Regions from separate parts of the Clostridioides sp. LIBA-2809 genome, predicted to be linked through region 2. Evidence: a T-box and tRNA genes for the amino acid it is inferred to sense, from the RefSeq annotation. Region 2 holds a T-box; the other holds one or more tRNA genes.
The links. A T-box is a leader RNA that pairs with one kind of tRNA and senses whether it is charged. The one in region 2 lies ahead of asnS (asparagine--tRNA ligase), so its partner is inferred to be a tRNA-Asn.
Positions count from the first base shown of each region.

Region 1: it encodes a tRNA-Asn, which carries the amino acid that the T-box ahead of asnS (asparagine--tRNA ligase) is inferred to sense. The anticodon was not compared.

Region 1 covers NZ_CP197004.1:29,125-40,180, reverse strand. Annotated here, with positions in the region: gene ACTG44_RS00400 (pyruvate carboxylase) at 1-26, opposite strand, end outside; gene ACTG44_RS00395 (hypothetical protein) at 329-742, opposite strand; tRNA gene ACTG44_RS00390 (tRNA-Val) at 818-893, opposite strand; tRNA gene ACTG44_RS00385 (tRNA-Arg) at 906-982, opposite strand; tRNA gene ACTG44_RS00380 (tRNA-Cys) at 992-1,065, opposite strand; tRNA gene ACTG44_RS00375 (tRNA-Lys) at 1,073-1,148, opposite strand; tRNA gene ACTG44_RS00370 (tRNA-His) at 1,157-1,233, opposite strand; tRNA gene ACTG44_RS00365 (tRNA-Ile) at 1,254-1,330, opposite strand; tRNA gene ACTG44_RS00360 (tRNA-Met) at 1,345-1,418, opposite strand; tRNA gene ACTG44_RS00355 (tRNA-Phe) at 1,425-1,500, opposite strand; tRNA gene ACTG44_RS00350 (tRNA-Ser) at 1,504-1,592, opposite strand; tRNA gene ACTG44_RS00345 (tRNA-Lys) at 1,595-1,670, opposite strand; tRNA gene ACTG44_RS00340 (tRNA-Gln) at 1,679-1,754, opposite strand; tRNA gene ACTG44_RS00335 (tRNA-Arg) at 1,764-1,840, opposite strand; tRNA gene ACTG44_RS00330 (tRNA-Gly) at 1,865-1,939, opposite strand; tRNA gene ACTG44_RS00325 (tRNA-Leu) at 1,964-2,047, opposite strand; tRNA gene ACTG44_RS00320 (tRNA-Tyr) at 2,057-2,141, opposite strand; tRNA gene ACTG44_RS00315 (tRNA-Thr) at 2,156-2,230, opposite strand; tRNA gene ACTG44_RS00310 (tRNA-Asp) at 2,242-2,318, opposite strand; tRNA gene ACTG44_RS00305 (tRNA-Val) at 2,324-2,399, opposite strand; tRNA gene ACTG44_RS00300 (tRNA-Gly) at 2,405-2,478, opposite strand; tRNA gene ACTG44_RS00295 (tRNA-Glu) at 2,488-2,562, opposite strand; tRNA gene ACTG44_RS00290 (tRNA-Met) at 2,578-2,653, opposite strand; tRNA gene ACTG44_RS00285 (tRNA-Leu) at 2,669-2,754, opposite strand; tRNA gene ACTG44_RS00280 (tRNA-Asn) at 2,760-2,834, opposite strand; tRNA gene ACTG44_RS00275 (tRNA-Cys) at 2,841-2,914, opposite strand; tRNA gene ACTG44_RS00270 (tRNA-Lys) at 2,921-2,996, opposite strand; tRNA gene ACTG44_RS00265 (tRNA-His) at 3,005-3,081, opposite strand; tRNA gene ACTG44_RS00260 (tRNA-Pro) at 3,088-3,164, opposite strand; tRNA gene ACTG44_RS00255 (tRNA-Ile) at 3,187-3,263, opposite strand; tRNA gene ACTG44_RS00250 (tRNA-Met) at 3,278-3,351, opposite strand; tRNA gene ACTG44_RS00245 (tRNA-Phe) at 3,358-3,433, opposite strand; tRNA gene ACTG44_RS00240 (tRNA-Ser) at 3,437-3,525, opposite strand; tRNA gene ACTG44_RS00235 (tRNA-Lys) at 3,542-3,614, opposite strand; tRNA gene ACTG44_RS00230 (tRNA-Gln) at 3,624-3,699, opposite strand; tRNA gene ACTG44_RS00225 (tRNA-Arg) at 3,707-3,783, opposite strand; tRNA gene ACTG44_RS00220 (tRNA-Leu) at 3,814-3,897, opposite strand; tRNA gene ACTG44_RS00215 (tRNA-Tyr) at 3,908-3,992, opposite strand; tRNA gene ACTG44_RS00210 (tRNA-Thr) at 4,007-4,081, opposite strand; tRNA gene ACTG44_RS00205 (tRNA-Asp) at 4,093-4,169, opposite strand; tRNA gene ACTG44_RS00200 (tRNA-Val) at 4,175-4,250, opposite strand; tRNA gene ACTG44_RS00195 (tRNA-Gly) at 4,256-4,329, opposite strand; tRNA gene ACTG44_RS00190 (tRNA-Glu) at 4,339-4,413, opposite strand; tRNA gene ACTG44_RS00185 (tRNA-Met) at 4,429-4,504, opposite strand; tRNA gene ACTG44_RS00180 (tRNA-Leu) at 4,520-4,605, opposite strand; tRNA gene ACTG44_RS00175 (tRNA-Asn) at 4,611-4,685, opposite strand; rRNA gene rrf (5S ribosomal RNA) at 4,692-4,808, opposite strand; rRNA gene ACTG44_RS00165 (23S ribosomal RNA) at 4,991-7,887, opposite strand; rRNA gene ACTG44_RS00160 (16S ribosomal RNA) at 8,170-9,672, opposite strand; gene ugtA (glycolipid MHDRG biosynthesis glycosyltransferase UgtA) at 10,181-11,056, shown strand, end outside.
Region 2 covers NZ_CP197004.1:2,484,652-2,495,707, forward strand. Annotated here, with positions in the region: gene ACTG44_RS11835 (GGDEF domain-containing protein) at 1-456, shown strand, start outside; gene ACTG44_RS11840 (YARHG domain-containing protein) at 680-2,623, opposite strand; gene ACTG44_RS11845 (hypothetical protein) at 2,819-3,277, opposite strand; gene asnS (asparagine--tRNA ligase) at 3,453-4,850, opposite strand; T-box leader at 4,927-5,161, opposite strand; gene ACTG44_RS11855 (CDIF630_02480 family spore surface protein) at 5,380-5,574, opposite strand; gene cspC (bile acid germinant receptor pseudoprotease CspC) at 5,833-7,506, opposite strand; gene cspBA (bifunctional germination protease/germinant receptor pseudoprotease CspBA) at 7,517-10,915, opposite strand.

The DNA of each region.
Region 1 (11,056 bases), 1.8 Mb from region 2:
AGTATTTTATTAAACTTTTTAAGCATACTCTATTCTTCTCCTTTATTGTTTGTGTAATATTAAAGATTATAGACTAAAATACTTTATTTTTGAAGATGTTTAAGCAAGTTCCTTAATTAATAAGATAAATTTATAAATATAAGTAATTTTTAGACTGTGTAAACTCAATTTACCTCACTAAAATTAAGGCATTTTTTATGGAATTTCAGGCAAATTTATGTGAAAATTTCTACAATTGACTTGATTTTATACTGTTTTTTCTTATGTTTACATAATTATTTTCATCTTTACGTAAGATTTTATATATTTTTTTAATATCGTTCATACCCTAATCTATTTGTCTAGATACCCTCTTCACTACATCTGAAAGTTTTAAATGACCTAAATCCGCATAAGCTATAGCCAAGATTATTTTTACGACTCCATCTACCTCATCTAATTTATATGCTCTAGCATTTATTATTGTGTATTTTGGCATAAATTCTTCTAAATCTAGTGCAAGTTCATCAGATAAAGTCATATATTCATCAAATTTTTCTTCATCAGATAAGTTAACAGAATCATATTGTTCGCTTATAATAGTATCTAAGTAATTCAAATCTATACTCAACTGATATGCAATTACATCTTCCCTTTTTGTACTTTTACTTAAATCTTTTTCAACTTTAAATTTGCTATTTTTATCTATAGTTAATTTTAGTTCTTCGCTATCAACTATTTCATTTCCTATTATTATATACAAGTTTCTTACCTCCTAAATATAAAAACTTTTTTAATCAAAAATAAAACCTCTAGTAAAATTACTAGAGGTTTGCACTGGTGGGATTAACAGGGCTCGAACCTGTGACCCCCTGCTTGTAAGGCAGGTGCTCTCCCAGCTGAGCTATAATCCCTCGATGTTTATATGGTGCGCCCAAAGGGACTCGAACCCCTAACCTTCTGATTCGTAGTCAGACACTCTATCCAGTTGAGCTATGAGCGCATGTTTTATTGGAGGCGACACCCAGATTCGAACTGGGGATCAAGGAGTTGCAGTCCACTGCCTTACCACTTGGCTATGTCGCCACCTTTTTGGTGATCTATCCGCGACTCGAACGCGGGACACCCTGATTAAAAGTCAGGTGCTCTACCGACTGAGCTAATAGACCATATTAGTTGGGGTGGATAATGAGAGTCGAACTCACGACCTCCAGAGCCACAATCTGGCGCTCTAACCAACTGAGCTATACCCACCATGTATTCATAATTTAATGTGGTGGGCCATCAGGGACTCGAACCCCAGACCTACCGGTTATGAGCCGGGCGCTCTAACCAACTGAGCTAATGGCCCACATTAAATTTTAGTAGCGGTAATAGGAGTCGAACCTATGACCTTTCGGGTATGAACCGAACGCTCTAGCCAACTAAGCTATACCGCCATACTTTGGTGCCCAGAGGCGGAATCGAACCACCGACACGGGGATTTTCAGTCCCCTGCTCTACCGACTGAGCTATCTGGGCATCTGGCGGAGAGGGTGGGATTCGAACCCACGGCCCCTTTCGAAGTCACTGGTTTTCAAGACCAGCTCCTTAAACCACTCGGACACCTCTCCATTGGTGATCTATCCGCGACTCGAACGCGGGACACCCTGATTAAAAGTCAGGTGCTCTACCGACTGAGCTAATAGACCATGTTATTTGGCTGGGGATGCAGGACTCGAACCTACGCATACATGAGTCAAAGTCATGTGCCTTACCGACTTGGCTAATCCCCAATATATATGTGGTGAGCGCACAGGGATTCGAACCCCGGACACACGCCTTAGAAGGGCGTTGCTCTATCCAGCTGAGCTATGCACCCACATTACAATATAAACACAAAATTTGGAGCGGGAAACGAGATTCGAACTCGCGACTTCAACCTTGGCAAGGTTGCGCTCTACCACTGAACTATTCCCGCTCGTTTATTAAATTGAATAAAAAATGGTGCGGATGAAGGGAGTCGAACCCCCACGCCAATGGCGCTAGATCCTAAGTCTAGTGCGTCTGCCAATTCCGCCACATCCGCGCATTTTTTTGGTGGAGGATGGTGGATTCGAACCACCGAAGTCGATGACAACAGATTTACAGTCTGCCCCCTTTGGCCGCTCGGGAAATCCTCCGTATTAATTTTACATGGAGCTGGTGATAGGAATCGAACCTACAACCTGCTGATTACAAGTCAGCTGCTCTACCGTTGAGCCACACCAGCATTTTTTGTTTTGGCGACCTGGAAGGGGTTCGAACCCTCGACCTCCAGCGTGACAGGCTGGCATTCTAACCAACTGAACTACCAGGCCGCAAATGGTGGGACCAACAGGGCTCGAACCTGTGACCCCCTGCTTGTAAGGCAGGTGCTCTCCCAGCTGAGCTATGGTCCCATTTTTGGAGCGGGTGAAGGGGATCGAACCCTCACAGCTGGCTTGGAAGGCCAGAACTCTACCATTGAGCTACACCCGCATATTTAATTGGTGACTCGTAGGGGAATTGAACCCCTGTTACCGCCGTGAAAGGGCGGTGTCTTAACCTCTTGACCAACGAGCCATTTTAATATTTTAATGGTTGCGGAGGCAGGACTCGAACCTACGACCTTCGGGTTATGAGCCCGACGAGCTGCCAACTGCTCCACTCCGCGATATTGTTTTATAAGTGCCGAAGACCGGAATCGAACCGGTACGAGAGGTAAGTCCCGCAGGATTTTAAGTCCTGTGCGTCTGCCAGTTCCGCCACTTCGGCTTTTTTGGCTCCAAGGGTGGGGCTCGAACCCACAGCCTACCGGTTAACAGCCGGTTGCTCCACCGTTGAGCTACCTTGGAATATATTGGAGGCGACACCCAGATTCGAACTGGGGATCAAGGAGTTGCAGTCCACTGCCTTACCACTTGGCTATGTCGCCGCCTTTTGGTGATCTATCCGCGACTCGAACGCGGGACACCCTGATTAAAAGTCAGGTGCTCTACCGACTGAGCTAATAGACCATATTAGTTGGGGTGGATAATGAGAGTCGAACTCACGACCTCCAGAGCCACAATCTGGCGCTCTAACCAACTGAGCTATACCCACCTTAATTGGTCGAGGTGAAGGGACTCGAACCCCCGGCCCCATGGTCCCAAACCATGTGCGCTACCAAACTGCGCTACACCTCGAAGTTATTTGCTTAATTTAATGTGGTGGGCCATCAGGGACTCGAACCCCAGACCTACCGGTTATGAGCCGGGCGCTCTAACCAACTGAGCTAATGGCCCACATTAAATTTTAGTAGCGGTAATAGGAGTCGAACCTATGACCTTTCGGGTATGAACCGAACGCTCTAGCCAACTAAGCTATACCGCCATATTTTGGTGCCCAGAGGCGGAATCGAACCACCGACACGGGGATTTTCAGTCCCCTGCTCTACCGACTGAGCTATCTGGGCATTTGGCGGAGAGGGTGGGATTCGAACCCACGGCCCCTTTCGAAGTCACTGGTTTTCAAGACCAGCTCCTTAAACCACTCGGACACCTCTCCATATTCTACTTCACAATGATTCATCCGAGGATCGAACTCGGGACACCCTGATTAAGAGTCAGGTGCTCTGCCAGCTGAGCTAATGAACCTAATTTTAATGGCTGGGGATGCAGGACTCGAACCTACGCATACATGAGTCAAAGTCATGTGCCTTACCGACTTGGCTAATCCCCAATATATGTGGTGAGCGCACAGGGATTCGAACCCCGGACACACGCCTTAGAAGGGCGTTGCTCTATCCAGCTGAGCTATGCACCCACAATTATATATGTACAAATTAAATAAAAATGGTGCGGATGAAGGGAGTCGAACCCCCACGCCAATGGCGCTAGATCCTAAGTCTAGTGCGTCTGCCAATTCCGCCACATCCGCGCATTTTTTTTGGTGGAGGATGGTGGATTCGAACCACCGAAGTCGATGACAACAGATTTACAGTCTGCCCCCTTTGGCCGCTCGGGAAATCCTCCGTATTAATTTTACATGGAGCTGGTGATAGGAATCGAACCTACAACCTGCTGATTACAAGTCAGCTGCTCTACCGTTGAGCCACACCAGCATTTTTTGTTTTGGCGACCTGGAAGGGGTTCGAACCCTCGACCTCCAGCGTGACAGGCTGGCATTCTAACCAACTGAACTACCAGGCCGCAAATGGTGGGACCAACAGGGCTCGAACCTGTGACCCCCTGCTTGTAAGGCAGGTGCTCTCCCAGCTGAGCTATGGTCCCATTTTTGGAGCGGGTGAAGGGGATCGAACCCTCACAGCTGGCTTGGAAGGCCAGAACTCTACCATTGAGCTACACCCGCATATTTAATTGGTGACTCGTAGGGGAATTGAACCCCTGTTACCGCCGTGAAAGGGCGGTGTCTTAACCTCTTGACCAACGAGCCATTTTAATATTTTAATGGTTGCGGAGGCAGGACTCGAACCTACGACCTTCGGGTTATGAGCCCGACGAGCTGCCAACTGCTCCACTCCGCGATATTGTTTTATAAGTGCCGAAGACCGGAATCGAACCGGTACGAGAGGTAAGTCCCGCAGGATTTTAAGTCCTGTGCGTCTGCCAGTTCCGCCACTTCGGCTTTTTTGGCTCCAAGGGTGGGGCTCGAACCCACAGCCTACCGGTTAACAGCCGGTTGCTCCACCGTTGAGCTACCTTGGAATATCCACGTGGCTATGTCCTACTCTCCCAGGCAGTTTCCCACCAAGTACCATCAGCGCTAAAGAGCTTAACTTCTGTGTTCGGAATGGGAACAGGTGTATCCTCTTTGCTATTATAACCACATATTGCCTATTTATAAGACAAGTATTATATTAACATCTTTATTTTTAAATGTCAATAGTTTTAAAGTACTAAATAGTAATTGTTTTTTATGATATATACCATATTAATTGAAGTTAGTACTTTACATAGAGTTAACACTCTAAAAACTACACATATATTTTACTGAATGAACATCAAATAATTTGGTCAAGTCCTCGACCTATTAGTATCGATAAGCTAAATACATTGCTGCACTTACACCTTCGACCTATCAACCAGATAGTCTTTCTGGGGTCTTACCCTTGCGGTGGGAAATCTTATCTTGAAGTTGGCTTCGCGCTTAGATGCTTTCAGCGCTTATCCATTCCGTACATAGCTACCCAGCCATGCCCTTGGCAGAACAACTGGTACACCAGAGGTACGTCCATCCCGGTCCTCTCGTACTAAGGACAGGTCTTCTCAAATTTCCTACGCCTGCGACGGATAGGGACCGAACTGTCTCACGACGTTCTGAACCCAGCTCGCGTACCACTTTAATGGGCGAACAGCCCAACCCTTGGGACCTACTACAGCCCCAGGATGTGATGAGCCGACATCGAGGTGCCAAACCTCCCCGTCGATGTGGACTCTTGGGGGAGATAAGCCTGTTATCCCCAGGGTAGCTTTTATCCGTTGAGCGATGGCCCTTCCACGCAGAACCACCGGATCACTAAGTCCGATTTTCATCCTTGCTCGACCTGTATGTCTTGCAATCAAGCTCTCTTTTGCCTTTACACTCTACGTACGATTTCCGACCGTACTGAGAGAACCTTTGAGCGCCTCCGTTACCTTTTGGGAGGCGACCGCCCCAGTCAAACTGCCCACCTGACAGTGTCCCAAGACCAGATTCATGGCCTATGGTTAGAGTCCCAGTACTACAAGGGTGGTATCCCAAGGATGGCTCCGCCAAAACTGGCGTCCTGGTTTCAAAGCCTCCCACCTATCCTGTACATGTAGTACCAAGACCCAATGTCAAGCTACAGTAAAGCTCCATGGGGTCTTTCCGTCCTGTCGCAGGTATCCGGCATCTTCACCGGAATTACAATTTCACCGAGTCTGTTGTTGAGACAGTGCCCAAATCGTTACGCCTTTCGTGCGGGTCGGAACTTACCCGACAAGGAATTTCGCTACCTTAGGACCGTTATAGTTACGGCCGCCGTTTACTGGGGCTTAAGTTCACTGCTTCGATTGCTCTAACAGATCCCCTTAACCTTCCAGCACCGGGCAGGCGTCAGCTCCTATACATCGTCTTGCGACTTAGCAGAAACCTATGTTTTTGGTAAACAGTCGCTTGGGCCTATTCTCTGCGGCCACCGGATGGTGGCACCCCTTATCCCTAAGTTACGGGGTCATTTTGCCGAGTTCCTTAACAACAGTTCTCTCGCGGGCCTTAGGATACTCTCCTCACCCACCTGTGTCGGTTTGCGGTACGGGTACCTTTAACCTCGATAGAGACTTTTCTTGACAGTGTGAAATCAGCTACTTCGCTACTAAATTTCGCTCCCCATCACATCCCAGCATTATCAAAGCGGATTTACCTACTCTGACTGCCTCAATGCTTGGGCACACATAACCAACAGTGTGCTTAGCTTATCCTACTGTGTCATCCCATCTCTCAAACGGTTATCGGTAGTACAGGAATATCAACCTGTTGTCCATCACCTACGCCTTTCGGCCTCAGCTTAGGTCCCGACTAACCCAGGGCGGACGAACCTTCCCCTGGAAACCTTGGGTTTACGGCCTGTGGGATTCTCACCCACATCTCGCTACTCATGCCAACATTCTCACTCCCATACTGTCCACATGTCCTTACGGTCATGCTTCAACCCGTATGGGAAGCTCCCCTACCCATCATAATGATGCCGTAGCTTCGGTAGTAAGTTTTAGCCCCGGAAATCTTCGGCGCAGGATCACTCGACCAGTGAGCTATTACGCACTCTTTGAATGAGTGGCTGCTTCTAAGCCAACATCCTGGTTGTCTGTGCAATCCCACATCCTTTACCACTTAACTTACATTTAGGGACCTTAGCTGACGATCTGGGCTGTTGCCCTTTCGACTATGAATCTTATCACCCACAGTCTGACTCCCAAGTATAAGATGACGGCATTCGGAGTTTGATAGTCTTCGGTAGGTGCAATACCCCCTAGGACATTCAGTGCTCTACCTCCGTATCTCTCACCTTGAGGCTAGCCCTAAAGCTATTTCGGGGAGAACCAGCTATCTCCGGGCTCGATTGGAATTTCACCGCTACCCACAAGTCATCCCCGAGCTTTTCAACGCTCGTGGGTTCGGACCTCCACGAAATTTTACTTTCGCTTCATCCTGCTCATGGGTAGGTCGCCCGGTTTCGGGTCTACGTCAAGTAACTGAACGCTCAGTTAAAACTCGCTTTCGCTACGGCTCCACACCTTAAGTGCTTAACCTTGCTACTTAACGTAACTCGTTGGCCCGTTCTACAAAAAGTACGCGGTCACACAAGAAATGTGCTTCCACAGCTTGTAAGTGCAGGGTTTCAGGTTCTATTTCACTCCCCTCCCGGGGTTCTTTTCACCTTTCCCTCACGGTACTATACGCTATCGGTCACTAGGTAGTATTTAGCCTTGGAGGGTGGTCCCTCCTGCTTCCCACAGGGTTTCACGTGTCCCGTGGTACTCTGGATCATATCTGAAGTCTTCTCGTTTAACATACAGGACTATTACCTTCTGTGGTGGGTCTTTCCAAACCTCTTCAATTACGATACCTCTTCGTTATGATATGTCCGCAACCCCAATAAAGAAAACTTTATTGGTTTGGGCTATTCCGCGTTCGCTCGCCGCTACTTACGGAATCGAATTTCTTTCTCTTCCTTCAGGTACTTAGATGTTTCAGTTCCCTGAGTTCCCCTCATTAAGCTATGTATTCACTTAATGATACTTAGACATTACTCTAAGTGAGTTTCCTCATTCGGAAATCTTCGGATCAAAGTTTACGTGCAACTCCCCGAAGCTTATCGCAGCTTATCACGTCCTTCATCGGCTCCTAGTGCCAAGGCATCCGCCCTGCACCCTTAATAACTTGACCAGTTAAAAAGGTTTGATAGATTAAAGTCTATCAACTTGATAATTTTAAAAAGTTATCAGCTTTATATATTACAAATTAGATGTCATATCACTAAATATATATGCAGTTTTCAAAGTGCTAACGCACAGCGCCAACGGATAAATCCCGTTGCTTAAAGTGCTAACGCACGTCGCCAACAAACAAACTTCGCATGCGCTCAGTTTATTCTGTTGCTTAAAGTGCTAATTTTGAGTATTCGTAAAAACGAACCCTCAAAATTAAACAGTAGGTAATTCTCCTTAGAAAGGAGGTGATCCAGCCGCACCTTCCGATACGGCTACCTTGTTACGACTTCACCCCAGTTATTGATTCCACCTTCGACGACTTCTTCCAAAAGGTTAGATAATCGGCTTCGGGCGTCTCCAACTCCCGTGGTGTGACGGGCGGTGTGTACAAGACCCGGGAACGCATTCACCGCAGCATTCTGATCTGCGATTACTAGTAACTCCAGCTTCATGTAGGCGAGTTTCAGCCTACAATCCGAACTGAGAGTAGCTTTAAGGGATTAGCTCCACCTTACGGCTTGGCAACCCTCTGTACTACCCATTGTAGCACGTGTGTAGCCCTAAGCATAAGGGGCATGATGATTTGACGTCATCCCCACCTTCCTCCAGGTTATCCCTGGCAGTCTCTCTAGAGTGCCCAACTTAATGATGGCAACTAAAGACAAGGGTTGCGCTCGTTGCGGGACTTAACCCAACATCTCACGACACGAGCTGACGACAACCATGCACCACCTGTCACCAATGTCCCCGAAGGGAAGTCTCCGATTAAGGAGATGTCATTGGGATGTCAAGCTTAGGTAAGGTTCTTCGCGTTGCTTCGAATTAAACCACATGCTCCGCTACTTGTGCGGGTCCCCGTCAATTCCTTTGAGTTTCACTCTTGCGAGCGTACTTCCCAGGCGGAGTACTTAATGCGTTAGCTGCGGCACCGAGGGGGGTAACCCCCGACACCTAGTACTCATCGTTTACAGCGTGGACTACCAGGGTATCTAATCCTGTTTGCTCCCCACGCTTTCGTGCCTCAGCGTCAGTTACAGTCCAGAGAGCCGCCTTCGCAACTGGTGTTCCTCCTAATATCTACGCATTTCACCGCTACACTAGGAATTCCACTCTCCTCTCCTGCACTCAAGTCTCCCAGTTTCAAGAGCTTACTACGGTTGAGCCGTAGCCTTTCACTCCTGACTTGAAAGACCGCCTACGCACCCTTTACGCCCAGTAAATCCGGATAACGCTAGCCCCCTACGTATTACCGCGGCTGCTGGCACGTAGTTAGCCGGGGCTTCCTCCTCAAGTACCGTCATTATCTTCCTTGAGGACAGAGTTTTACGACCCGAAGGCCTTCATCACTCACGCGGCGTTGCTGCATCAGGCTTTCGCCCATTGTGCAATATTCCCCACTGCTGCCTCCCGTAGGAGTTTGGACCGTGTCTCAGTTCCAATGTGGCCGATCACCCTCTCAGGTCGGCTACTGATCGTCGCCTTGGTAAGCCGTTACCTTACCAACTAGCTAATCAGACGCGGGTCCATCCTGTACTGGCTCACCTTTGATATTTAAGAGATGCCTCTCAAATATGTTATCCCGTATTAGCATACCTTTCGGTATGTTATCCGTGTGTACAGGGTAGGTTACCCACGCGTTACTCACCCGTCCGCCGCTCTTTACCGAAGTAAATCGCTCAACTTGCATGTGTTAGGCACGCCGCCAGCGTTCATCCTGAGCCAGGATCAAACTCTCAAATAAAAGTTTATCAGGCTCAGATACTATTGTTATCAAAATATCTGGCTTTATGGTTTGTTTCTTAATATAAATTAACCTACTGTTTAATTTTCAATGTTCGTGTTTATTTCTTTTTCCTTTTTTCAAGGACAAGTAATACTATATCACCTTTATTTATCTAAGTCAATATAATTTTTCATTTTTTTTAATTTTTTATTTATCATATATTTTTTATATTCAAATTTTTAAATTTAATACTGTTTAGAAGTGTTTATTTCATAAAACTAATATATATTCTATGCTCAATTTTCCTTTTTATTCTATAATTAAATTTTTTATTTATAATGGATATTTATAATAGCACATATTTTATAAGATTAATTTACATTTCTTTCACTTGTAATTTTTGTAATCTTGTATTAGATTAATATTAAAAAATAATTTATTAATAATTTGATTTACAATGACAATTTATATATATCAAAATATAATATCATACAAATACTATGCTACATTTTAGGAGGATTTTATTATGAGCAAAAAAGTATTAATAATGTCTGCTTCCACTGGTGGTGGACATAATAGAGCTGCTCTAGCTATTAAAGAAGAACTTACTTCCAAAACACTTGATGGAGAGCCAATTGAATGTGAAATAATAGATAGTTTAAAATTAGTTAATAACACAATGGATAAGATAATTTCAAGAGGATATGAAAAGTCTGCTATATATACCCCCAAAGCATATGGAAGTGTATATAGATTATCTGAAACGAATCTTTTATCAAAAAATGAATTTAAAGACAATTTAATAATAACATTTATGGCAAAAAAATTTAAAAAACTTATTAGAAGCACAAAGCCAGATTTGATTATAGGAACGCATCCTTTTCCAATGATTGCACTTAGTACATTGAAAAAAAACTTTAACTTACATAATAATGAATCCAATACTTATACAGAGTATTTTTATAAACATCATACAAATACTATCAATGTACCTCCACTTATTTCTGTATTAACTGATTATACTACGCATTCTACATGGATACAAAACGAAATTGATTATTATATAGTTGGTCATGAATATGTAAAAGAATTATTGGTATTTGATGGGGTTGAACCTAGTAAAATTAGAACTTTTGGAATTCCTGTTGAAAAATCATTTCTTTCTCACAGAGATAAAGAAATTGTTCTTTCTGAGTTGAATTTATCTCCTGATAAATTGACTGTTTTACTTATGGGTGGTAGTTTTGGAGCTGGAAATATAAAAGAAACATTAGATGAACTATTAGATACTGATAGAGATTTTCAGATACTTGTAATAACTGGTAGAAATGAAAGTTTAAAAGAAAAAATCGAAAAAAAACTTATGTCTCGTTCTCATAATAAAAATGTATGTGTTCTTGGA
Region 2 (11,056 bases):
TATCTTGAAGATATTCTACAAAAAAAATTAATCAGCCATGCAAATCAAGGACCTATAACTGGAATGATGCTAGACATTGATTACTTTAAACAATTCAATGACACTTATGGTCATCAAAAAGGAGACTATTGCTTGCAAAATATCGCTAAAGTAATTTTAGATTTTACAAATTATGAAAATGCACATGCTATAAGATATGGCGGTGAGGAATTTTTTATATGCATTTTCAACTGTGATGAGGAAGATGCTAAACTTAAATCAGAATGTTTACGAAAAACTATAGAGTATTGCAATTTTGAACGCGATGATATTCCCTCAAAATGTGTAACTGTTAGTATTGGAGTTTACACAAAAAAAGTTGAAGAAAAAATCACATTGAAAGAATTTATAAATCACTGCGATAAGGCTCTATATACTGCAAAAGAACAAGGACGTAATTGCGTGGCATTTTATTAAAGAATATATACATAAAAATATTAATCCTTCATATGTAAATTTTTTAGCAAAAATATTCTATATTTACAATAGTTAAATACTATTAAATAAACCTATAAGTTAGACTTTTAAACTTGAGTTTCACTTATAGGTTTATTATTTTTAGAATATTAGTTGTTCTTGAACTTTAATATTTATAAATTATATTATTAAATCTAAGTTATATTTTCAAATCTATTATTGGTTAATTTTCCATTTCTTTAATCAATGAAATATTTTGTTTTTCTATAGAGTTTAATACATCTGTGTCAGCTCCTATATCATAATCTGGCTGATACCATGATTTATTACTAAAATAACTCTTATATGGCTCTTCTTTAAACACATACCCATATCTTGCAAATATTTCATTTCTTATATAGGCTAACTCTCCTTTACTATAACCCTCTAGTTCTTCTCTAGTCAAAACTCTTGAATCACTATCATATATAATATAATCATCGTCATAACTTACTTCTCTATTTTTTGAGTTAGAGTTAGAACTTGAATTATTTTTACTGTTTTTTGTATCATTTTTTTCTTTATCACTCTCATCATTTGTTCCATTATTTATACTTTTAATAAATTTATCAGCTTCTTCTTTGGAAATTTTATTAAGTGTACCACTTACATTGTCAGCTTCTAATGAAATTTCATTGCTATTATATCTAGTTACAGAAAGTTTTTCATTTGATGAGTTATCCTTACTTTTTAATACCATACTATTGCTATCTGAACTTTCCACTTCATATTTGATTGTATAATTACTTTCTTCTTGATTTTTACTATAAAGTTTTATTTTGTCAGGTTCTTCAAATTCAAATATATTATACTCATCAGCTTTCCAAAAACCAATTAAATCTTTTGGCTCTAAATTTTTAGAATAAATCAATTCATTTTCTAGATAAATCTCTGAATATTTTTGTATATTACTCATTTCAACTTTATCTTTCTTAGTTTTCATATTATAAAAATGTATTTCCTTATTTTGAGTAGAATATACTATGTTCTCTGAATTAAATGAATAACCAATCACATCACTTGCTATCTTATCTTTATCTAAAAATAGCTCACCACTCGATTTAATATAGAGTAATTTATCATCATTAATAATAGATAAATTAGAGTTTTCTTTCATGTCATTTCCTATTTTTTCTTCTTCTTTATTATTTTTTTTGACATATATATCTCCATCAGAATTTCTAAATACAATACCATCCTTAATTAAACTTATATAATCAATGTCTGATTTTATTTTCTTAGATTCATCTTTCCCTACTTCTTTTTCATATAATTCATCATCACTATTTATAAAATAAAATTTATTATCTCTATGTCTATAAGACCTAATATCTGATGCTATTTTTTCACTTGTACCATTTTTGTATAGATACAATTCTCCTTTTAAATCCTTATAATTATACTCACTTATATACATAATATCTTCATCATTAGATTTTACTCCCCATAAATTCGATACATCTGAACTAATCTTAACTTTATCATTTTTATCTAAGTTTTTTAAATATAAGTTATCATCATTATTTATAAATATTACATCACCTTTATTGTTTATAATATCAAAACTTTTTATATCAGTTGATATCTTCTCTTTATCCTCATTTTCTTTATATAGATACAACTCTTCATCTGTATTAACATAATATATATACTTTCCATCTTGAGATACCTTGTATAATACAACATCATTGGCTACTTTTTCTTTATCTTTTCCATCATACTTTACATACAAAGAATTTTCTGATGATATGTATGCCATAGTCTTTGAAGAAGGAATAAATTCATATGAATTAAGTTCACCAGAAATTAAGTCTGATGCTAATTTTTCCTTTTCTTTCTTTAAATTATATTTATACAAATTATTTTCTTTATCCTGAATTAATATTGATTGCTCTCCACTTATATAATCTCTCTTTGTATCTATAGGTATATCTGATGCTATTTTTTCTTCATCCTTACCTTGTGTCTTTATATACACATCTGTCATACCATCAGAATTATCCTCATCACTCTTTAATAGTATAAGAGAATTATCTCCTTTATTCTGACTACTTTTAGAGTTATTTTTTGTACAACCTGTGCATATAAGTACTAAACCTAAAACCATAAACAACCATTTCTTAGACATTATTACTCCCCCTCATGATAATGATAAAGCCTACTGTATGATAGATAATACAATAAATAATTTTTTGTATTTAACATCCTATATATTTTTATACTATCCCCTTATATCTTTTAGTATAAAACCAGTCTGTAAATCGCATTTATTTTTATAATTTTCCAAAATCGCTTTATCATTTATAGTATATCATAACAAACGTTATCCTAGCACATTAACTATAACTACTCCAAAAGCTTTTAATGCTTCTTGAAGCACTTCACTCCCTCCATAAGGATATCCTATGGGATTAAAATAAAGTTTTGAAGTTTTTTCTCCAATCATTTTACAACCTTCTATTGTATAATCACCTATACCAATTTCAGAAAATACAGTTTCAAAATCCCATGGAACAGAGTTCAAATGCTCTTGTCTTTTTTCTTCATCCAACAGTTTATATTTCTCCCAAAATATTTTATTTTCTTCCTCTGTTGGCCACCAAAAATAATCTAATTCTTCTTTATAATAAAATTCATCTACTCTTTCTAAAATATAATATTCTAAATCATTAATTTGTATACAATCACTTTTTATATTTGCTATATAGGAAAATAAATTCTTAATCCTATCAAATACCTCTACATTATCCACATTAAATTCAATAAAGCAAAATTCACACATCTTATCCCCTCCCAACGCTAATATTTTATTATGTTGTATTGCAAAATAGAATTAATTAAATCATATATTTACAAATATAATAAAAATAACTTGCATATATCCAAACTAGATAATATACAAGTTATTTACTATTTTTATGCCTAAAATTATATAGTTATACTATAATTTATAACTATTAGAATTCAGCATTTTTAGGAGTTCTTGGGAAAGGTATAACGTCTCTTATATTAGACATACCTGTCATATACATAATTATTCTTTCAAAACCAAGACCAAATCCAGAGTGAGTAGCAGTACCAAATTTTCTAAGTTCTAGATACCACCAGTAATCTTCTTCTCTTAATCCCATTTCATGAATTCTATCTAGTAAAACATCTTCTCTTTCTTCTCTTTGAGAACCTCCTACTATTTCTCCAACACCAGGAACCAATAAATCCATTGCTCTAACAGTTTTACCATCTTCATTCATTCTCATATAGAATGCTTTTATATCTTTTGGATAATCTGTTACAAATACTGGACAATTGTATATTTGCTCTGTTATATATCTTTCATGCTCAGTTTGAAGGTCACATCCCCACTCAACTGGATACTCAAATTCATGACCTGACTCAATCAATAACTCTACTGCTTTAGTATATGTTATTCTAACAAATTCAGAGTTTACTATCTTATTTAATCTTTCTAACAAGCCTTTATCTATAAAACTATTAAAGAATTCCATTTCTTCAGGAGCATTTTCTAAAACATAACTTATAACATATTTTATCATGTCTTCTGCAAGTTCCATGTTATCTTCAAGGTCCGCAAAAACTATTTCTGGCTCTATCATCCAGAATTCTGAAGCATGTCTTCCTGTGTAAGAGTTCTCAGCTCTAAATGTAGGTCCAAAAGTGTAAACATTTCTAAAAGAAAGTGCCATTATTTCGGCATTTAATTGCCCACTAACTGTTAAATTGGATTCTTTTCCAAAGAAATCTTGAGCATAGTCTATTTTTCCATCTTCAGTTTTTGGAATATCATTTAAATCCATAGTTGTTATTCTAAACATTTCACCTGCACCTTCACAGTCACTACCTGTTATGATTGGAGAATGTGCATATACAAAGTTTCTTTCTTGGAAAAATTTGTGTACAGCATATGCAGCTATTGATCTTACTCTAAATACAGCTGAAAAAGTATTACTTCTTGGTCTTAAATGTGCTATTGTTCTTAGATATTCAAGTGTATGTCTTTTCTTTTGTAGTGGGTATGAACTATCTGATTCGCCTTCTACTACTATACTTTTTGCATGTATCTCTACTGGTTGTTTAGCTCCTTCTGTAGACACTAATTCTCCTTCTACAAGTATAGATGAACTTATTGCTAATTTCCCTATTTCTTTGAAATTTTCTACTTTCTCATCAAATACTATTTGCATATTTTTAAAGAAACTTCCGTCATTTAACTCTATAAATCCAAAGTTCTTAGATACTCTAGATGTTCTTATCCATCCAGCTACTTTTACAGTTTTTCCTATGTACTGCTCTTTGTCTCTGTACAATTCTTTTACTGTTATAAATTCCTTTTGCATTTTAAATCCTCCTAGTATAATTGTTATTAATTTCTTCTAAATATAATTTCAATAAAAAAAGCCCTTCATCCCTATATAAAGGGACGAAAGACTATTACTCTCGCGGTACCACCCTAATTGTCATAAATGACCTCTTAGTTAAGCAATGCTTAAAGCCTATAACGGTGCCTTCCGTCTAAGTCTACTTACTAAACAAGCTTTCGATTAGAAACTCCAAGATGTTCTTCAATATAAACCTCGTATTGAGCTCTCACCATCCTCAACTCGCTAAAACTACATTTTATATCTACTCTTCTCTTCACAGTATTTATCTTATATTATTTCCGCTAATTAACAAAATTATACCAATTTATAAATTTTTAGTCAATAAATTTATATAATTGATACTTATTGATGTTTATAAAAAAAGTAGAGTAGTACCCTGCTCATTAAACTAACTACAAATCTTCAAAGCAATATAAACCTTCAAAGCATACTACTCTACAAAATCACAATAAATACTCATTTTCATTATTTAATCTTATAACTTTTATAACTTACTTCCATTGTCAACCCAATCTTTTGCTTCTTCAACACTATTAAGTGAAGGTATTGAAACTTTACTATGAGGTTTTAATTTTTCAACATCAGCCCATGCTGCTGTTGACTCATTTCCAACTAAAAGTGGACTTCTAAGTCTTTTATTATCTTTTCCTTTTAATGCTCTTGCTTTTTTATTTTCCAAAACTATCACCTCTATTATTTATTTTGTAATAGTTTTAGCAATTTTTCAAATTAAATTCATAAGTCGAAGTTATAATGATTTTAAATTAATAATATATATTTAAAATACAAAATTAATTCCTATTTTTATACAAAATTTTTATTTCCTATACAAAGAATATACAACTATTTTTTTATTTTAATATTGATTTCTGATACCATTTTTTAATATATAAACTATATAACAAAATTCAACTATTCATAAAATATAATTTTTTATTTACAAGGTATTTGCTATCTGTTGAATTGTATTTTTCAAATCTAAAATTCCATATCCTTGTGATACATTAGGATATGTATATATATCAAGTTTTGTAGCTCCCAGTATTAAATACGTTTTTAAAACTTGTGTAAATAATGATAACCTTGGTATATTATCTTGTTTTTCTAAGTATTCCATTAATAAAGCTAAGACACCACTAACTATAGAACTACTAATGCCTGTACCTGTGCCTGTATTATATGTCCCGTTTTTATATGTAGATATTATATCTACACCTGGCGCTACTATATCTGGTTTAATTCCTCTTCCTCTAATTGGCCCTTTTGAAGAACCAATCCACATACTATCAGTTTTATTATTAAATGTGCCAACTGTGATTACATCATCACTAGCAGCGTACATCGTTATTGTAGCAATTGAATCAGGGTCTAAAAATCTTGTATCTGGAGCTATCAGGTTTTTATTTGGTAAATATATATCATATTCTCCTCCTATTACAAGTTCCGAAGTCAATCTTAAAGTCCATACTCCAGGCTTTATATCGCTTAATTTTATCTCCAGGTTTTCTTTTCCAGAAGTAATATATGGATAAATAAATCGCATTGCATAAGTAGTATTTTCTAAGTTAAATTTTCCTCTATATACATAAAAATCTGGAGAATATCTTATATCATGGCTAACTTCACCTGAAGGAGATATTATTTGTGCGCCTATTTTATCTGGGCCATTTGTGTTTAGTGTTATATCAAGTGCATAATCATCTCCATCTTGTATTATTACATCTTGCACTTCACCTACACTGCTAAATCTACCAGAATAATGAATATCTGTATTACCTTGATTCCCTGCACCACTCACTACTACTACACCAGCACTACTCAAGATATTAAAAGTATCTAATATAGAAGTAGTTGCTACAGCACCTGATTTAACTCCAATAGTTAAATTTATTATTATAGGCTTATTTTCTGTCCTTGCTATATTAGTAACATATGTTATAGCTGCTAGAAAATCCGAAACACTGTAATTTATCCTTCCAGCATAATAAGTATCTGTATATGATTTCAATTTAACCACTATTAAGTCCGATTCTGTAGTAATACCTCTATATTGTGAATTTACCCTCCCATTTCCAACCAATATACCAGAAGCTAAAGTTCCAGTACCTATATTATCTTGGCTTAAACTCCCATCATTTCTACTTATGGCTATATTTAACTCACTTCTTGTAAATTCACTTCCAAAAATAAAACCTTCTGGTGGTGGATTTGTATTTGCTTCTTGGTCCCATAAACTTAAAACTTTACTACTTCCATCTGCATTTATAAAATCAGGATGCAAGTAATCTATACCTGAATCTATAACTGCCAACAAAATTCCTCTTCCTGTTATATCATTGTATGGATTTTCATATATATACTCAGTTTCAGCAGCTGTGGTAATAGTTTCTCCATTATTTACATTGTTAGTTATATCAATCAAACTACTCATAGGGGCAGATTCCTCCCACCACGCTACTTGCAATATGTTATTTAAAATAGTTTCATCAAAATCTATAGGCACATATATTACTACAAGCTGACTATTTAAAACCATATACCTATTTATACCATTTTCTTGGAGTGCAGTCTCTATATCACCTTGATAAATTATACAATAAGATTTTTCCATAACTCCCCCCCTACCTTAATACATCAAACATGCCCCTAACATCTAATGCTCCATATCCAGCACTTGTATTTGGATACACTGTATTTGAATTTTTTCTAGCTCCAGCTTGCATAAATGTTTTTACTTTTTGAACATATGCTTGATTTGGATATCTTCCATCAGCAAAAGTATATTGAAAATACATTGCAGCAGCTCCTGCAACATGTGCACTCGCTGCTGCTGTACCAGTTATAGTTGCGTATGTATTGCCAGGATAAGCGGCGATTATACTCACTCCTGGTGCTACTAAATCTGGCTTCAATCTATTTTCAATAGTTGGACCTCTTGATGAACTTTGCCATAAACTATTATTAATAGTGTTATATGCTCCTACAGTTATTAAATCATCTTGAATGGCAGGATAATTTATAGTATAAAAAGGGTCAACCTGTCTAAATCTAGTTCCACTTTTTAAAAGCACTCTGTTTGGCAAGTATAAATTGTATATACCATTTATAATATAAACTCCAACTAGTCTAATTTTCCATACTCCTCTTTTAGCATTTTTCAAAGTAATATTAGTAAACTGCTGACCTGAAAAAGTAGTTGGGTATACATATGTTATGAAATAATCAGTTCCTTCTAAATCAAATAAACCAGTCACTCTATTGTAACTTGATACACCGACACTTTTACTCTCTTCACCTGAAGGCGATACTATTATTACATCTGCCTTATCTGGCTTGTTTAACCAAAGCTCTAATGATAATTCTTCTTCATCTTCACTCAACTCCAACTCAATATCAACAGAACCTCCTGCATGTGGTATACTTCCAGATGTATGTGTTTGTGTATTGCCCTCATTTCCTGCCCCTGCTGTTATACATAAACCTCTAGTAAAGAATGCTTTTTCACTATTACTTCTATTAGTTAAGCCAGCTAGACTGCTACTACCCAAAGATACATTTATAACCAATGGTCTTCCAAGTTCAAAAGCTTTTTTATATGCATACTGAGATGCAGCAAATAGCATTGCACTATTATAAAAACCATCTAGCTTACCAAGTTTTATTATTATCAATTCAGCATCTTCTGCTATTCCTGCATATTCACTATTTACATTTCCCAGTCCTGCACATATACCACTTAACATCGTTCCTTGGCCAACTTCATCCTGAGATAAACTAGGGTCATTGTCTGCTATAGCTCTATTTATATCTTCTCGTGTATATTCTGTTCCAATATAAAAACCTTCAGGAGGACTTCCTTCTTTTGTTTGATCCCATAAATATACTATCTTTGAAGTTCCATCTGGATAAATAAAATCTCTGTGTAGATAGTCTATTCCTGTATCTGCAATTGCTATTAGAGTACCTCTTCCTGTTATCGTAATGTTTGGATTGTTTTTAAAGAAATTTACACCTATCTCTTCTGTTGCAACTATACCACCAAAAGTTCCTTGGTTAATGGTTCCAAGTAATGACATCTTTATAGTTGATTCTGACCTTATAATCGATGGAAGTTCCAATATTCTTTGTATACTGTTATAATCAGAAGCATCTATAGGTAGTATGCCTAATGAATCACTTAATTTAATAAAACCAGAACCCATACCTAAAGCATTTAATTCTCCTTCAAATTCAGGAGTATGAATTATATTTATTCCTGCTAAAATTCCACTTTGCCTATTCATATCCTCATTGCAAAAACTATCTGATTTAATATCATTTTTTATATTGTTATTATAACCATCTACAAGTTTATAATTATTTTCTTCATCTTTAAATGATTTATTAATACTTCTATATCCAATATCATCGGTCTCTAAATCTTGATTTATACTAGATAGAGTGTACAAATCTATATCTGCTAAATTTAAAAACCCAAATCCTGATGAATTATTTGGATAGGATTGATTACTTAGCCTTCTTGCCCCTCTTAAAAGTAGTGCTCTTAATTTCTGAGAATATAAAAATAAATCATTTCCATTTACAATTCCCCACTCCATAAACAATGAACAAACACCTGTAACATGAGGAGTAGCCATACTAGTTCCACTTAATGCGCCACTTGTACCTCCTGGTAAAAATGATATTATATCTTCTCCTGGAGCCAATAAATCTGGCTTAAATACACCTAGTTGTGTATCTCCTTCTCCAGAAAATATGGATACTATATCTGTTCTTGAATTGAAACTGCCTACTGTTATAACTCTACTTGCTGTCCCAGGAACCGTTACAGTAAGTTCTTGAGTTGGAATAAGAAATCTAGTATTTCTATTTAATCCTTCAGAAGTTGGCAAATATATATTTACATTTCCAGTTACAATGTCTATTGGCTCAAATACAATTCTCCACAAACCTGGGTTTATTTGTGTATTTGAACTTAGTTGTAAGGTAACTCTCCTTGTAAGAGAATATGGAGCTATAGGATAAAAATAACCAGTTACCCTAGTTTCACCCAAAGTATTTCTTATTTCACCTGAAGTCAGAGAAATTGATTGTGTTTGACTATTTGATGGGCTTACCAAATGTACACTAAAATCATCAACAAAGTCTGGCCATATATTTATATTTAATATACGTTCCCCTTCTCCAACTACAAACTCTACTTCTTCTGCAGTATTATTCTGTAATCTAATTCTCTTATGACCACCTTTATCTGCATTATTTCCAGCCGCTACAACTATATTATTCTTCCAAAATAAACACATATCATCTATATATTGTTCAAATAAGGATGTTCCTCTATGCGAACCTTCATTACTTCCATAACTTATGTTTAATGTAACAGGCATTCTTAATTCTAATGCTCTATCTAAAATAAATTTAATTGCCCTCATAAATTCTGTACTTCTTGAAAAAACATCTGTCTGTATATTTCCAACCCTCACCACTATTATCCTAGCATCACTTGCAATAGTTGCACAAATACCTCCAACATGTGTCCCATGTAAACTAGTTGTTGAAATAGGTATATACATATTTCCAGCTATTGCATTATTTATATCTTCATTAGTATATAATGTACCCTCTCTAAAACCTTCTGGTGGATTTCCCTGAATAGATTGATCCCAATAATATAATATTTTAGACCTTCCATCACTATCTCTAAATACAGGTAGAGTATAATCTATTCCCGAATCGATTATACCAATTATAGTTCCTTTTCCAGTTAAACCAGTTCTATTCTTAAAACCTGTTATTCCTGTGCTTGAGAAACTTTGCACATCTTGAGTTTGTAATATGAAAGGTTTTTCTATAAATTCAATTTCTGGATAAGTCAAAAGTGTATTTATATCTTCTTCATTACTTGATGTTATTATTGCATATGATGAATTAAGTATCTCTACTGAAACACCTAATTCTTGTTCTAACCTCAATATATCTCCATTGTATTTTACAATTAATTCATAATTTATTATAATCACCTCGATTTCTAAAATTATTATTAATGTATATGTTTTCTGTAGGTCTAAAATGTATCGTAGTATATAATTTTTGAATTTCAATTATACTCCTCAATGCTATTCATAAATACTTCTACTTTTCTAGCGACTAATCTAAAATAA